Gemmata palustris: one gene and its partner. The protein of the gene in region 2 interacts with the protein of the main gene of each other region in a pairwise test. Links are inferred from orthologs where the notes say so. Each region holds a gene or a part of one and is shown on either strand. Other genes may lie near its edges. The genes, in order: J8F10_RS02730 and J8F10_RS00085.

Region 1 (6,761 bases), 660 kb from region 2 along the record:
CATTGAGGGCGGCCCGACCACGGAGCGCATCCGCATTAAAGATGCGTTCCCGCTCGTGAAAGCGGCCGTGGCGAAGGAGCCCGACGTGGACGCCAAGTTCCGCGGGATGTGGGCGCTGCTCCTCACGAGCCGCGAAAAGGAGTTCGTGCCCGCGCTGATCGACCTGATCCCCAAGTTGCCGCGCGGCCGCATCTGGCAGCTCGAAGAGTTCCTCCTCCAGGTGGCCGGCGCGGACAAGCCCGGCGCCCGGTTCGGCAAGTCGGAAGAGTCGCTGGCGAAGGCCAAAGCTGCGTGGGCCGCGTGGTGGGAGAAGAAGGGCGCCGAGTTCGATCTCGTGAAATTCGCGTTCACCCCGCGGATCACGGGGCACACGGACATCATCGAGTTCGACCCGAACTCCGGCCGCTGCCAGCTCATCACGCTGGGGCCGGACGAGAAGGTGAAGGTGAAGATGGGCGCGGTCGGCGTCAACCAGTTGAGCTGGCCGTCGGACGTGAAGAAGCTGCCCAACGGGAACTACCTGATCGCCGAGCAGAACGGGAGCCGGGTCACCGAGCGCGACAGCACCGGGCGCATCGTGAAGAGCACGAGCGTCAGCCAGCCGCTCACGATCGACCTGCTCGCGGACGGCGGGATGGTCGTGGTGTGCCGCAACCAGGTGGTCCAGTACGACAAGGCCATGAAGCAGGTCTGGATGTACTCGCGCCAGCAGTACGACATCATGGGCGGGCGCCGGCTGCCCAACGGCGACATCGTGTTCGTCACGCAGTTCAACGGTAACAACCAGCCCAACATTTACCGGCTCGGCGCCAAGGACGGGAAAGAGATCGGTAAGCCCCTCACGCTGGGCCGGGTCCAGCAGTACCAGTCCATCGACGTGGTGGGCGAGGACAAGATCATGGTGTGCGAGGGCAACCGCGTGGTCGAGTACGACCTGAAGACCAGCAAGGAGGGCTGGAAGTTCGACGTCAACAGTGCGTCGTCGTGCCAGCGCCTGCCGAACGGCAACACGCTGATCGGGTTCCTGGAGTACAACGGGACCGCCGGTCGCGCGATCGAAGTGGACCCGTCGGGCGAGATCGTGTGGGAGTACCGGTCGAAGGACAGCCTGCAAGCGATCCGCGCGTTCCGCCGCTAGTTGTTGCGCGGGTCCGCTCCGAAGTCCGGGGGCGGGAGCGCCTTATCGGGCTTCGGACCCGGTCCGGGGCCGACCGGGTCACCGACCGGACGCGGACCCGGGGCCGGCGGGGGAGCGTCGCTCTTCGCCCGGCTCGGGAAGCAACTGTCCAAAAATCCCGCACCCGGGGCGTTGGTACACCCGGTCAGGGGTGCGAGCGCCGCGAGTAAGATGAACCGTTTCATGCCCCGGCCATAGCGTCGGGCCGGGGGCCGAGCAACCCGACTCGTTCCGGGACCGGTGAATACCCCGGCCCGTTCCGGCATCTACAGAAGTGCCATCCCGTTTCCGTATCCCGCTCCCATCCGAAGGATCACAACATGAAGGTGCTGTTCGTCGCGGCCGTGGCCGCTCTCGCGAGCCTCACGGCCGTCGGCCACGCGGAGGACAAGAAGGTGACCGGCCCGCTCCAATACAAGATGAAGGACATTGACGGCAAGGACCTCGAACTGTCGAAGTACAAGGGCAAGGTCGTGCTGTTCGTGAACGTCGCCAGCGAGTGCGGCCTCACGAAGCAGTACGCCGGGCTGCAGGAACTGTACAAAAAGTACGAGAAGGACGGCTTCGTGCTGGTCGGCGTGCCTGCCAACGAGTTCGGCAAGCAGGAGCCGGGTTCGGACGAAGAGATCAAGAAGTTCTGCAGCACCGAGTACAAGGTCACGTTCCCGATGCTGTCGAAGGTGGTCGTGAAGGGCGACGGCCAGGTGCCGCTCTACAAGACGCTGGTCGAAGCCACCCCGAACAACGGCAAGGTCGAACAGGTGAGCTGGAACTTCGAGAAGTTCCTGGTCGGGCGGGACGGCAAGGTGATCGCGCGGTTCAAGCCGACGGTCGAGCCGAACGCGCCCGAACTGGCGAAGGCGATCAAGGCCGAACTCGAGAAGCCGGCCAAGTAGGTCATCAGGAGATTCGAGGCCGGGAAGTCGCGGGCCGCAAATGGTTTGTGACTTCCCGAGCCGTTGGTATGGCCCCTCTCATCTGGCACCTCCGCGATCGCACGCTCCACATCGGCCCGCGCCCGCTGGTGATGGGCATCGTCAACGTCACCCCGGACAGTTTTTCCGACGGCGGGAAGTTCGCCGACGCGAGCGCCGCGACCGAACACGCGCTGCGGCTCGTGGCGGAAGGGGCCGACATCCTCGACATCGGTGGCGAGTCCACGCGGCCCGGCGCGGACCCGGTTGCGCTCGCCGACGAGCTGCGCCGGGTGGTTCCCGTGGTGAGGGAACTGGCGGCGCGCACCCGCGTGCCGATTTCCGTGGACACGATGAAGTCCGAGGTCGCGTTAGCTTGTCTCGAAGCCGGCGCCGCGATCATCAACGACGTGTCCGGGTTCCGCGCCGCGGCCATGATCGAAGTCGTGAGCGCGTTCCGCGCGGGGGTGATCGTCATGCACATGCGCGGCGACCCCGCAACGATGCAACTGAACCCGCAGTACGCGGACGTTGTCACTGAAGTGACGGACTACCTCCAAGAGAGGTTGCGGGTTCTGGGGGAATCCGGTATCCCACCGGAAGCCGTGTGCCTCGATCCCGGTATCGGCTTCGGGAAGGCGCTCGAACACAACCTGGACCTGCTCGCGAACCTGAACGCCGTCGCGGCGCTGGGGCGGCCCGTCTGTTTGGGCGTGTCGCGCAAGGGGTTTATCGGCAAACTCTGCGGGCGCGAACTGGCCGCGCGCGACCCCGGGTCGCTGGCTGTCGCGTCCGTCGCTGCCGCACGCGGAACCGCACACGTGTTGCGCGTCCACGACGTGGCTGGGGCGCGCGACGCCGCGATCCTGCTCGAAGCCATCGATCAACACCGTCGCTGAGGCTCTCCCGTGTCCGCTCTCCCGCCGAGTTTCGTTCCCCAGGATGATCTGGGCACATTGTGTTTGGGGTTGGCCCAACGCGCGAAGGCCGCCGCCCGCGCCCTCGCAACGGTAGCGACCGCGGCGAAGAACCAGTGGCTGCTCGCCGCCGCGGATGCGCTTGAAGCACATCAGGACGAACTCCTCGCCGCGAACGCGCGCGACGTGGCGGCCGCGCCCGGCTTCGGGCTGAACGCCGCGGCCATCGATCGCCTAACACTGAACCCGAAGCGCATCAAGGCTGCGGCCGAGGGGTTGCGTCAAGTTACCGCACTGCCCGACCCCGTGGGGGAAGTGCGCGAAGCGACCCAGCGCCCCAACGGGCTCCAGATATTGAAGGTCGGTGTGCCGCTGGGGGTCGTGTTCTTCATCTACGAATCGCGGCCTAATGTGACGGCGGACGCCGCTGCCTTATGCGTGAAGAGCGGCAACGCGGTCATTCTTCGCGGCGGAAAAGAAGCGATCCACTCGAACACGGTTCTGCACCGATTATTAAGTGCGGAACTCGCGCGCTGCGGGCTCCCCGCCGACGCGGTTCAACTCGTTCCCACAACCGACCGGCAGGCGGTCGGGCACCTGCTCGCCATGAGCGAGTTCATCGACCTAGCGATCCCGCGCGGCGGAAAGTCGCTGATCCAGCGGGTCGCGTCGGAAGCGCGGATGCCCGTCATCAAGCACTTTGACGGTGTGTGCCACGTGTTCGTCGACGCCGCGGCCGACTTGAAGGTGGCCGAGCGCATCGTGGTGAACGCGAAGTGCCAGCGCCCGGGCACGTGCAACGCGGCCGAGTGCCTGCTCGTTCACGCCGCGGTCGCGGACGAGTTCTTACCCGTTGTCGGTGCATCGCTTGTGGCGAAGGGCGTCGAACTGCGGGGGTGCGAGCAAACGCGCCGCCGGCTCCCCGGTGCGAAACACGCGGCCGACGACGATTACCGCACCGAATATCTCGACCTGATTCTGTCGATCAAGGTGGTCGCGGACCTCGATGAAGCCGTTCGGCACATCGAGACGTTCGGCTCGCATCACACGGACGCGATCGTCACGCGCGACATCAACAGCGCGCGCCTCTTCACGCAGCGCGTGGATTCCGCCGCGGTGATGGTCAACGCGAGCACCCGGTTCAACGACGGATTCGAGCTTGGCCTGGGCGCCGAAATTGGTATCAGCACGGACCGATTCCACGCGCGCGGACCGTGCGGGCTGCGCGAACTGACGACGTACAAGTTCATCGTGACCGGCGACGGGCACGTGCGCGAGTAACGGTGCTATGTTCTGTTGAAAGGGTGCGGCGCGGTGGCGGCGCCGGCCCGTTCGACTGTGGTAGCGGGCCGGGTCGTGGCCGCTACTGCTCCGGCGCACGAGTTGTGCCGACTCCACTGGACGTGACCGATGATCTACGGCGCGTTTATCCTGGTCGTGGCGTGTGGGCTGTTCTGGCTCGCGTACCGGCACCCGCGCCCGCGGCGGTGGCTGTTGCCGACCCGGGCGATGCCGCGCGCTGTGGCCGCCGTGGACCGCCAGCACCGGCACCTCCAGGCCGGCGGACTGCTCGGCGAGTCGACCTGCGAGCGGACGAAAGCCCACTTCCGCGAACTGCTCGACGCCGGGCGCGCCGATCTGGTCGAGCGCGAACTACACGCGGGTTTAGACTTTGCCGTGCAAGTCCGCGCGCTCACCGATCTCGGCACGCCCGCCGCCGCCCGCCTGCTCGAGCGCCAACTCACCCGCGTACTGACGACCGATCCCGTCGAACGGGCGTGGTACTGGGTGGACGTCGCGTCCGGGTTGCGCCGGCTGAACTTCGCCGAAGCGCTCCCAGCGGTGCTCCACTGTGCCGAGGTGGCCGGTGATTCGCCGCAAGGCGCGGTGCTCGCGGCCGAGGCGGTTTGCTTCGCCAATTTCTCCACGCTGTTGCGTCACCCGAGCCGCACCTTGAGCCGTCGGGCGCTGCGGGCGCTGGTTGCCGCCGCTCGTGCCGCGCGGACGGGCACCGTTGATGCCGCGCCGCTGATCCGCGCCGGGTTGGGGGACACGCTCGCCGAACTCACGAGCCGCGCGGACCTGTGCGCTGACCCGTGGTTGACCAGCGCGCTGATCGAGGCCGAGCGCCACTTCCGCCGACTTGGACACTGGGCGCGGTTCGTGCCGCCCGACGTTCGCGCACTGGCCGCGCGCCAGGAAGTGCGCCTCGGGGCCACCGCGGATCACCGGTTGAACTGGCTCGGGGGCGCGCCCGGTCGCTTACTCGCGCGCTTCCCGGTGGCAGGGGCGGACGAGCAGGGGGCCGCGCTCCGGTGCCTGTTCGATTTACGCGCGGACGTGACGAAACTGTTCCCGTATTTGCCGGACCGCCGGGAGCCCTGGTGGACGGACGCGGTTCGCGCACTGCAGTGGGCACGCTCGTCCGTCGTCGGCCCCGTACTGGCGGGGCAGGCGGCGCGCTTCGCGCGCAAAACGCGGCACCACGGGCGCGCCGCGGTCGTCCTCGCGACGCTACGCGGCCACGCCTGTTACGAGGTCGAGCGCGTGCTGGTGCGGAACGCGACCGCCACGAACCCGGCCCTGCGGCACGCGGCCATCGGTTCGCTGGGCTGGTGGCCGCCGTTCGACGCGAACCACGTGGTGCGCACACTTCGCGTCGCCCGTACCGATTCGGACACGGAAACGCGCAGTGCCGCGGTGTCCGCGCTGGCCCGGTTGGGCGAGCGCTCCGCGCTCGCGGAAGTCACGGCCGGCTTGAGCAGCGAGGAACCCGCGATCCGCCAAGGCGCTGCGGGGCGAATCGCGACGGAAGAACTGTCATGGGCGTGGCCGGACCTGGAAACTGCGGCCGAATCGACCGACCCGGACACCGCGCTCGCCGCGGCCGAGGCGCTCGAGTGCCTCCGCGAACGGCTGTTCGGGTTCGCGCGGTAGCGCGGAGCCTTCGCGGTGGGGAGCGTATCCGCCTTCGACCCGGCGGGTACATTTTTGAGGAGGGGGTAGTTGACTGCGACGACCGAGTGTGGATGATCGCTGGCGGATCATTTCAACAGACAGCGATTGACTCGGGTCACGGCCCCGAAGGGAGTGGGTGTGAGAATCCGCTACGAGAACACCATCGACGATTTCGTTGCGCTGGCCCGCTTTCACAACGATCACTCGCCTGCGGCCCGTCGGGTACGTGTGCGCGCGACGTGGCTGTTTGCCGTCGGTGTTTCGGCGATCACCGCCGGGGTTACCTTCAAGATGTGGGAGGCCCGGCACGCGCGCGGAGAGGGGACCGAGGCATGGGTCGCCCCTTTAATATTTGCATCGATTATTTTGATTTCCCTCATCATATCCCTCCTCCGTATGCCGGGCGGATTTCGGCGCCAGGCCGAGCGCCAGGCCCGCCGGATGTACGCGGAAGCAACGAATAAGAGTGTGCTCGGGACTCGCGAACTTGAACTGATCGGGAGCGAGTTGATCTCCCGATCCTCCTACGCCGAGTCGCGGTTGCGGATAGAGGCGGTCGAGCGCGTGGTCACGTATGACGGCTACACACTCATCTTCATCAGCGCCACGACGGCACACATTATTCCCCACGATGCGGTGTCGGAGGGCGACCCCGAGAGATTCGCCGAGGCGATCAATAGCCGAATCCCTCCGGCACTTTAGTGAATTGAGTTCCTCCCCACATAACCGGCGGTTGTCGTGTCGTAAGCGTCTGCCCCGGGGCGCCGCGAAGCGAGTTACGGGACGCGGTTAGGC
Region 2 (6,556 bases):
AGCCTCCCATGCGACGTGGTTACTCTACGATCACCCCGGCGGTGGTCCACGCACTGACGCGCCGAACGTTGGAACGGGCCCTGGGTTGGACCGACTACAAGCGGTCGGTCACGCGCACCCAGTTGCTCGACCTGGTGCTGTTGATCGCGGGCACCACCCGCACGTTGTTCGCGGTAGTGACCCGGTACTTCGGGTTCTCCCACGAGACCGCGCGACAGGCGATGCACGCCAACCGGGGTTCCCGGGACCAACTCACGGCCCGGTTGGTGGATGCCCTTCACCAGGTGGCGGGGTTCACGCGCCGGGACCGGAGGCGCCGGTGGACGTGTGCCATCGATGTGCATTACGTCCCCTTTTATGGGGATCGCAGCACCCCGGGGATCATCGGCGGACCCAAGAAGGCCGGGACCTCGTTCTTTCACGCGTACGCCACCGGGGTACTGATTCACAAGCACCGGCGGTACACCGTGGGGCTGATGAGCGTGACGAAAGGAACCAAGCCGCACCAGCAGGTGCAGACCCTTCTGGACCAGGTGGCGGCCCGCGGGCTCACGGTCCGCGGGGTGGTTCTGGACGCCGGGTTCGACAGCGGGGAGACCCTGTTGCTGTTGCAGGAACGGAACCTGAGCTACACGGTCCCGATGCGCAAGAAGGGCACCGGTACCAACCGCCGCAACGCCAGCTACACCCAACCCCACGGCACCATCACCACCATGGAGTGGGTCACCGAGAAGAGCCGCAAGGCGGTATCGACTCGGGTGCTCGTGTGGCAACGGAAGGGCGAATCGCACGCCCGGGTGTACGCGTTCCGCGGGTGGGGCGATGCGACCGCCGTGTCGGAGGCGAACCGGGCTCGGTTGGGGCGCCGGCGGTACCGAGAGCGGTTCGGGATCGAGACCAGCTATCGGCAGAAGAACCAGGCCCGCGGGTGGACCACCAGCACCAACCCCGAGTACCGGTTGCTGCTCGAGGGCGTGGCCCTGCTGTTGCGCCAGGTGTGGGTGTACCTGACGCTCCGGATCGCTCGGGCACGCGGGCTCGCGCCGACCGCCTGGGTCGCCCAGTTCCCGTTGGCCGAGATGCTCGACTGGCTCACGCAACGGATCCGCTCACGATACCCACGCACACGATGTATTACCCTGCCACACAATACACTTACAACCAACGCAACGCCTTGAAACTACTGGCAAGGGAGCGGAGACGTCCCCGCTCCCTTGCGGTCGCGGCTCGTTCAAATCGCTGCTGCGTTTCGGTGACTCCGCGTTGCTTGTGGGCACCGAACGAGTCCCATTTCCAAGCGATTCGCATAATGAACAATCAGCAAGATTCACAGCAGCGGGAACTTCCGTTCTGGGCGGGCGCGTACCGGCGCCCGAGGCGGAGAGCCTTCTTGCCAATAAAAATGACCGTGGCCCGGTGTTAACGTGACAAAGTTAATCGCTGAAGTTGCAAATGGGCGGAAGTCCTCGTAAACCAGGATACGATGGCACAGGTAAACCCTCGAATTTTGCCCGGTTACCGGTTGAGCATCAGTTTCACGCTCGTGTATTTGAGTGTGCTGGTGATTATACCGTTGGGCGCGTGCGTTGTGACCGCGACGCAGCTCAGTTGGGATCAGTTCCGCGCTGCGGTGTGGACCGAGCGGGCTCGGGCCGCTTACGCACTCACGTTCGGCGCTTCACTTGCCGCCGCCCTCATTAGTGCCGTTCTCGGGCTGCTCATCGCCTGGGTGTTGGTGCGTTACGAGTTCCCCGGTCGGCGCATTTTCGACGCGCTCGTCGATTTGCCGTTCGCGCTTCCCACTGCGGTCGCGGGGTTGGTGTTCTCGAACCTCTACGTCGCGAACGGGTGGCTCGGCCAGTTCCTCGTTCCGCTCGGTATCGAAGGCTCGTACTCGCGGCTCGCGGTGGTGCTGGTGCTGACCTTCATCGGGTTCCCGTTCGTCGTGCGGACACTTCAGCCCGTGCTTGGCGCGCTTGATGCGGAAGCAGAAGAAGCCGCTGCGCTGCTCGGCGCGAGCCGGTGGCAGACGTTCCGCCGGATCACGTTCCCCGCACTACTCCCCGGATTGCTCACCGGGTTCGCGCTGGCATTCGCACGCGGACTGGGTGAGTACGGCAGCGTGGTCTTCGTTTCGGGGAACATGCCGTTCAAAACAGAGATCGCCGCGTTCCTGATCGTCAGCCGGCTCGAAGAGGGGCGCCCGAACTCGTACCGCGAAGCGACCGCGATCGCTACGGTTCTCTTGGTCGCGTCGTTCCTGATGCTCGTGTTCATCAACCGCCTCGAAGCCCGTTCGCGAAAATGGAGTGGGTGACCCATGACGCCCACTGAAGCCAACCGCCGTACCGCCCGACGCACCGACCCGCTCTGGGTTCGGGTCACGCTCACATCGCTCGCGCTACTCGTGCTCACGGTGCTGGTCGTGATTCCCGTGGTGAGCGTGTTCGCGGAAGCACTCGCTGATGGCGTCGGCGCGTACTGGAGCAACCTCACGGGCGACGCGGACACGCGCCACTCGGTGCTGCTCACGCTTACGGTCGCGCCGCTCGCGGTGCTGTCGAACTTGGTGTTCGGTGTCGCCGCAGCGTGGGCGATTACGCGGTTCAAGTTCCCCGGGCGCACACTGTTAGTGACGCTCATCGACGTGCCCTTTTCGGTGTCACCGGTGGTCGCGGGGTTGATGTTTGTGCTCCTCTTTGGCTTGCAAGGCTTATTGGGGCCGTGGCTCCGCGCGAACGGTTTTCAGGTGCTCTTTACCGTGCCGGGGCTGGTGCTCGCGACCACGTTCGTCACGCTGCCGTTCGTTGCACGCGAACTGATTCCCGTGATGGAAGCGATTGGCCCGGATGAAGAATTCGCCGCCCTGAGTTTGGGCGCGAACGGTCGGCAGATCTTCTGGCGCATCACGCTGCCGAACATCAAGTGGGGCCTGCTCTACGGCGTCATCCTGTGCAACGCCCGTGCGATGGGCGAGTTCGGTGCGGTGTACGTCGTATCGGGCCGGATCGCGGGCGAAACCTGTACGATGCCGCTTCAAGTGGAAGTGCTGTTCCAGGACTTCAACAGTCCGGCCGCGTTCGCGCTCGCGTCCGTGCTGACGATGCTCGCGGTCGTCACGCTGTTGCTCAAGGTCTGGGTCGAAGGAAAGAAGAACTCCACCGCAGAGGGCACGGAGAGCGCAGAGAAAACGAAGGCGAACGCGAACTGATCTCGCGCTCTCTGCTGTGAACCAAACTATGTCAATTACAGCCCAAAACGTAACGAAGCGGTTCGGTGGGTTCGTCGCGCTCGATAACGTGAGCGTCGATTGCCCGGTCGGGGAACTGGTGGCGCTCCTCGGCCCGTCCGGGTCCGGGAAGACCACCCTGCTCCGCGTGATCGCGGGGCTAGAAGTGCCCGACTCGGGTACCGTACTCTTCCGCGACGACGACATCACCAAACACTCCGCACGCGACCGCAACGTGGGGTTCGTGTTCCAGCACTACGCACTGTTCCGGCACATGACCGTGTTCGAGAACGTGGCGTTCGGGCTGCGCGTGCGGAAGTGGCCGGAAGAGCGCGTCCGCGATCGCGTGAAGGAACTGCTTCGTCTCGTGCGCCTCGAAGAGAAGGCGCCACTCTATCCCGCGAACCTGTCGGGCGGTCAGAAGCAGCGCATCGCGCTTGTTCGCGCGCTGGCGCCCGAACCGAAGGTGCTGCTACTCGATGAACCGTTCGGTGCCCTTGATGCGAAGGTGCGGGCCGAACTGCGCGACTGGCTCCGCCGGCTCCACAACGAACTGCACGTCACGAGCATTTTCGTCACGCACGATCAGGAAGAAGCGTTCGAGGTCGCAGACCGGGTGGTGGTGCTGAACAAGGGGCGCGTGGAGCAAGACGGCCGGCCGATCGAGGTGTTCGAGCACCCGAAGAACGAGTTCGTAATGGACTTTTTGGGGAACGTGAACAAGTTGCCGGTCCGGGTCGAAGGCGGTCGGGCGCTGCTGGGGGAAACCGGCACGGTCGAACTCCCCGCCAAACTGTTCGGCACGAACGAGAACGGGCGCACGGACGCCTACATCCGCCCGCACGAACTCGACATCTCGCGCACCGCCGAGGGCGGGAATTGTTTGCTCAGCAAGATCGTTCACATCAACCCCGCCGGCTCGGTTGTGAAGGTCCGGCTCCTGGCCGAAGACTTCGGCCTCATGATTAATGTGGACGTCACCCCGGACCGCTACCACGCGCTCGCACTCAAACAGAATGAAACCGTGTACGTTACGCCGAAGAGCGCTCGGATCTTCGAGGCGGAATACATAATTTGAGCAGTCGGCATTGCCCACCAAGTGTCTTTCCAGCAAACAGCTTGCGGATATAACCGCAAGCTGTTTCTGCTTTTATGCGGCTGATGAATTCATTATCACATTTCGCACTTGTTAAGTGATTAATCTGCCGATACACTTCCTGAGCCCGACTAAGACGCTTTGCGAAGTGATGATTCGGAGCAAGACCATGACTGAGGGACTACTCGACCGCTACTTCCGCCTCCTGTCCGGTCGGTTGCCGGCCGCGGAATACGGTGTGATCGCAGAACCGGCGGACGACACGAGCGCCGCTGAAGTCGCCAGTTCGATGGCTCCGGAGTGTCTTTGTTGACGCGCTGATGTTCGATCCGAGTCCGACCTACCACCGCGCGATGCGCCCGCTCGCGTCTTCCTTTACCGAAGTCCAATGACACCCAGCTACACACACCGGCGCGGCCGAGTCATCGTTTCATTCGCCCTCTTCGCGGTTTGCGCCGCGCTCACCGGGTGCGGTCAGAAGGGGCCGGTCCTTTATCCCGTGACCGGGAAGGTCACGGCGCCCGATGGGAAGTCGCTCGAGCACGCGACCGTGGTGTTCCACCCGGTCGATGCGACCGACCCGAACGCGGTAAAGCCGCGGGGTAAGGTGGGCGCGGACGGGTCGTTCACCCTGACCAGCTACACCACCGGTGACGGCGCGGCGCCCGGCGAGTACCGCGTAACGGTCGAATTGTGGCTGAGCGGGAAGGGTGACGACCCGCCGGCGAACCGCTTGTCCGACAAGTACGCGAAACCCGATTCGTCGGGCCTGAAGGCGACCGTGAACGCCGGCCCGACCGAACTGACCCCGTTTACTGTGAAGCGCTGAACACTAACTACCTGACGAACTCTCTCCTAACCAATCGAGGAACTGTCTGTGACGACCCGAATTCGCCCGCTGAACCGCCGCGCGTTTACCCTAATCGAGCTCCTGGTGGTGATCGCCATCATTGCGATCTTGATCGGGTTACTCCTCCCCGCGGTCCAAAAGGTTCGCGAAGCGGCCGCCCGCATGACGTGCAGTAACAACCTGAAGCAATTCGGCTTGGCGTTCCACAACTACCACGACCCCAACAACGGGCTGCCGAGCAACATCCGCCCGGACGCGGTCAGTACGGTCCGCGTGCGCTGGGCGACGTACCTGCTCCCGTACATCGAGCAGGACAACCTCTACAAGCAGGTGAGCCTGACGACGAACTGGCACTTACAGCCGGGGACGTTCGGCACCAAGTTGAAGGCGTTCGAGTGCCCGTCGGCCCCGAACGGACAAGTGGTGGACGGCGCGCCGGACACGTCGCCCGCGTGGACGAACATCGTCGCCAACGGTGACTACAGCGGGTTCTACGGCGTGTCCCCGGAACTGGAGACGCTCGGCCTCATCACCACCGGGACGGGCAAGGTCGATAACGGCGCGATCTCGAAGACGACCAAGCTGAACTTCAGCGCCTTCAGCGACGGGCTGAGCAACACGCTGCACCTGACGGAGAGCGCGGGCCGCCCGAACATTTACCGGAACGGCAGGTTGGTGATTACCGCGAGTGGCCTCAACCGCGTGAACGGCGGCGGCTGGTGCCGGCCCGCCTCGGAACTGAACATCCTGCGTGGGTCCGATGCCACGGGTACCACCTTCCCCGGCGCGAGCGCGGTCAACGCGACCAACGGCGAAGCGCTCGGCAGTTACCCGCACCCGTTCTACAACACGGACGGCACCGGCCACATTTACAGCTTCCACACCGGGGGCACGAACGCGCTGTTCGCCGACGGCTCGGTCCGCTTCATCCGCCAGTCGATCAGCATTCGGGCATTGGCCGCGATGGTGACGCGCAACGGCGGCGAAACGCTCAGCGACAACAATTAATCCTTTGAGATCGCTGATTACATCGGGTCGACGAGTTCGTGTCCCACTGGAGCGGCACACGAACTCGTCGACCCGATTGCTTCTACTTGGTCATCACTTCGCGAATCGTTTCTCGCACCAATTCCAACTTTTCACTCCACTGAAACTCACGCACGACTCGCGACCGCCCGGTATCACCGAGTGCTTGCCGGAAGTTCGCGTCAGTGACCAATCGACCGAGGTGTTCCGCGAGTTCCGTAACGTCACCGCACGCGGCCTGAAGCCCATCAATGTTGTGGCGAACGAGTTCGGCCGGTCCACCCGCGCGGTAGACGAGGTTTGGTTTCTCATTGGCCCACGCTTCGAGCAGCACCAGCCCGAACGAATCGCAGCG

The links.
Region 1: the proteins of J8F10_RS00085 (region 2) and J8F10_RS02730 interact in binary tests that used the Escherichia coli proteins (3 or more experiments, as listed by UniProt). The link is inferred for Gemmata palustris from one-to-one orthologs.

Annotation. Positions count from the first base shown.
Region 1 is NZ_JAGKQQ010000001.1:676,327-683,087, forward strand. Bases 2,152-5,144 are described here. They hold J8F10_RS02730 (glutamate-5-semialdehyde dehydrogenase), read left to right. Parts: upstream 2,152-2,999; coding sequence 3,000-4,289; downstream 4,290-5,144. Other genes in these bases: folP (dihydropteroate synthase), read left to right, coding at 2,152-2,990; J8F10_RS02735 (HEAT repeat domain-containing protein), read left to right, coding at 4,419-5,144. Also shown: J8F10_RS02710 (outer membrane protein assembly factor BamB family protein), read left to right, coding at 1-1,138; J8F10_RS02715 (hypothetical protein), read right to left, coding at 1,135-1,362; J8F10_RS02720 (glutathione peroxidase), read left to right, coding at 1,498-2,073; more of folP, read left to right, coding at 2,142-2,151; more of J8F10_RS02735, read left to right, coding at 5,145-5,945; J8F10_RS40200 (YcxB family protein), read left to right, coding at 6,105-6,668. UniProt on the Escherichia coli protein: Catalyzes the NADPH-dependent reduction of L-glutamate 5-phosphate into L-glutamate 5-semialdehyde and phosphate. The product spontaneously undergoes cyclization to form 1-pyrroline-5-carboxylate.
Region 2 is NZ_JAGKQQ010000001.1:14,733-21,288, forward strand. What follows is about bases 2,486-5,273. They hold J8F10_RS00085 (sulfate/molybdate ABC transporter ATP-binding protein), read left to right. Parts: upstream 2,486-3,239; coding sequence 3,240-4,307; downstream 4,308-5,273. Other genes in these bases: cysW (sulfate ABC transporter permease subunit CysW), read left to right, coding at 2,486-3,211; J8F10_RS00090 (hypothetical protein), read left to right, coding at 4,495-4,638; lptM (LPS translocon maturation chaperone LptM), read left to right, coding at 4,714-5,154; J8F10_RS00100 (DUF1559 domain-containing protein), read left to right, coding at 5,203-5,273. In the rest of the region: J8F10_RS38170 (transposase), read left to right, coding at 9-1,178; sulfate ABC transporter permease subunit CysT, read left to right, coding at 1,484-2,317; more of cysW, read left to right, coding at 2,321-2,485; more of J8F10_RS00100, read left to right, coding at 5,274-6,183; J8F10_RS00105 (glycosyltransferase family 4 protein), read right to left, coding at 6,266-6,556. UniProt on the Escherichia coli protein: Part of the ABC transporter complex CysAWTP involved in sulfate/thiosulfate import. Responsible for energy coupling to the transport system.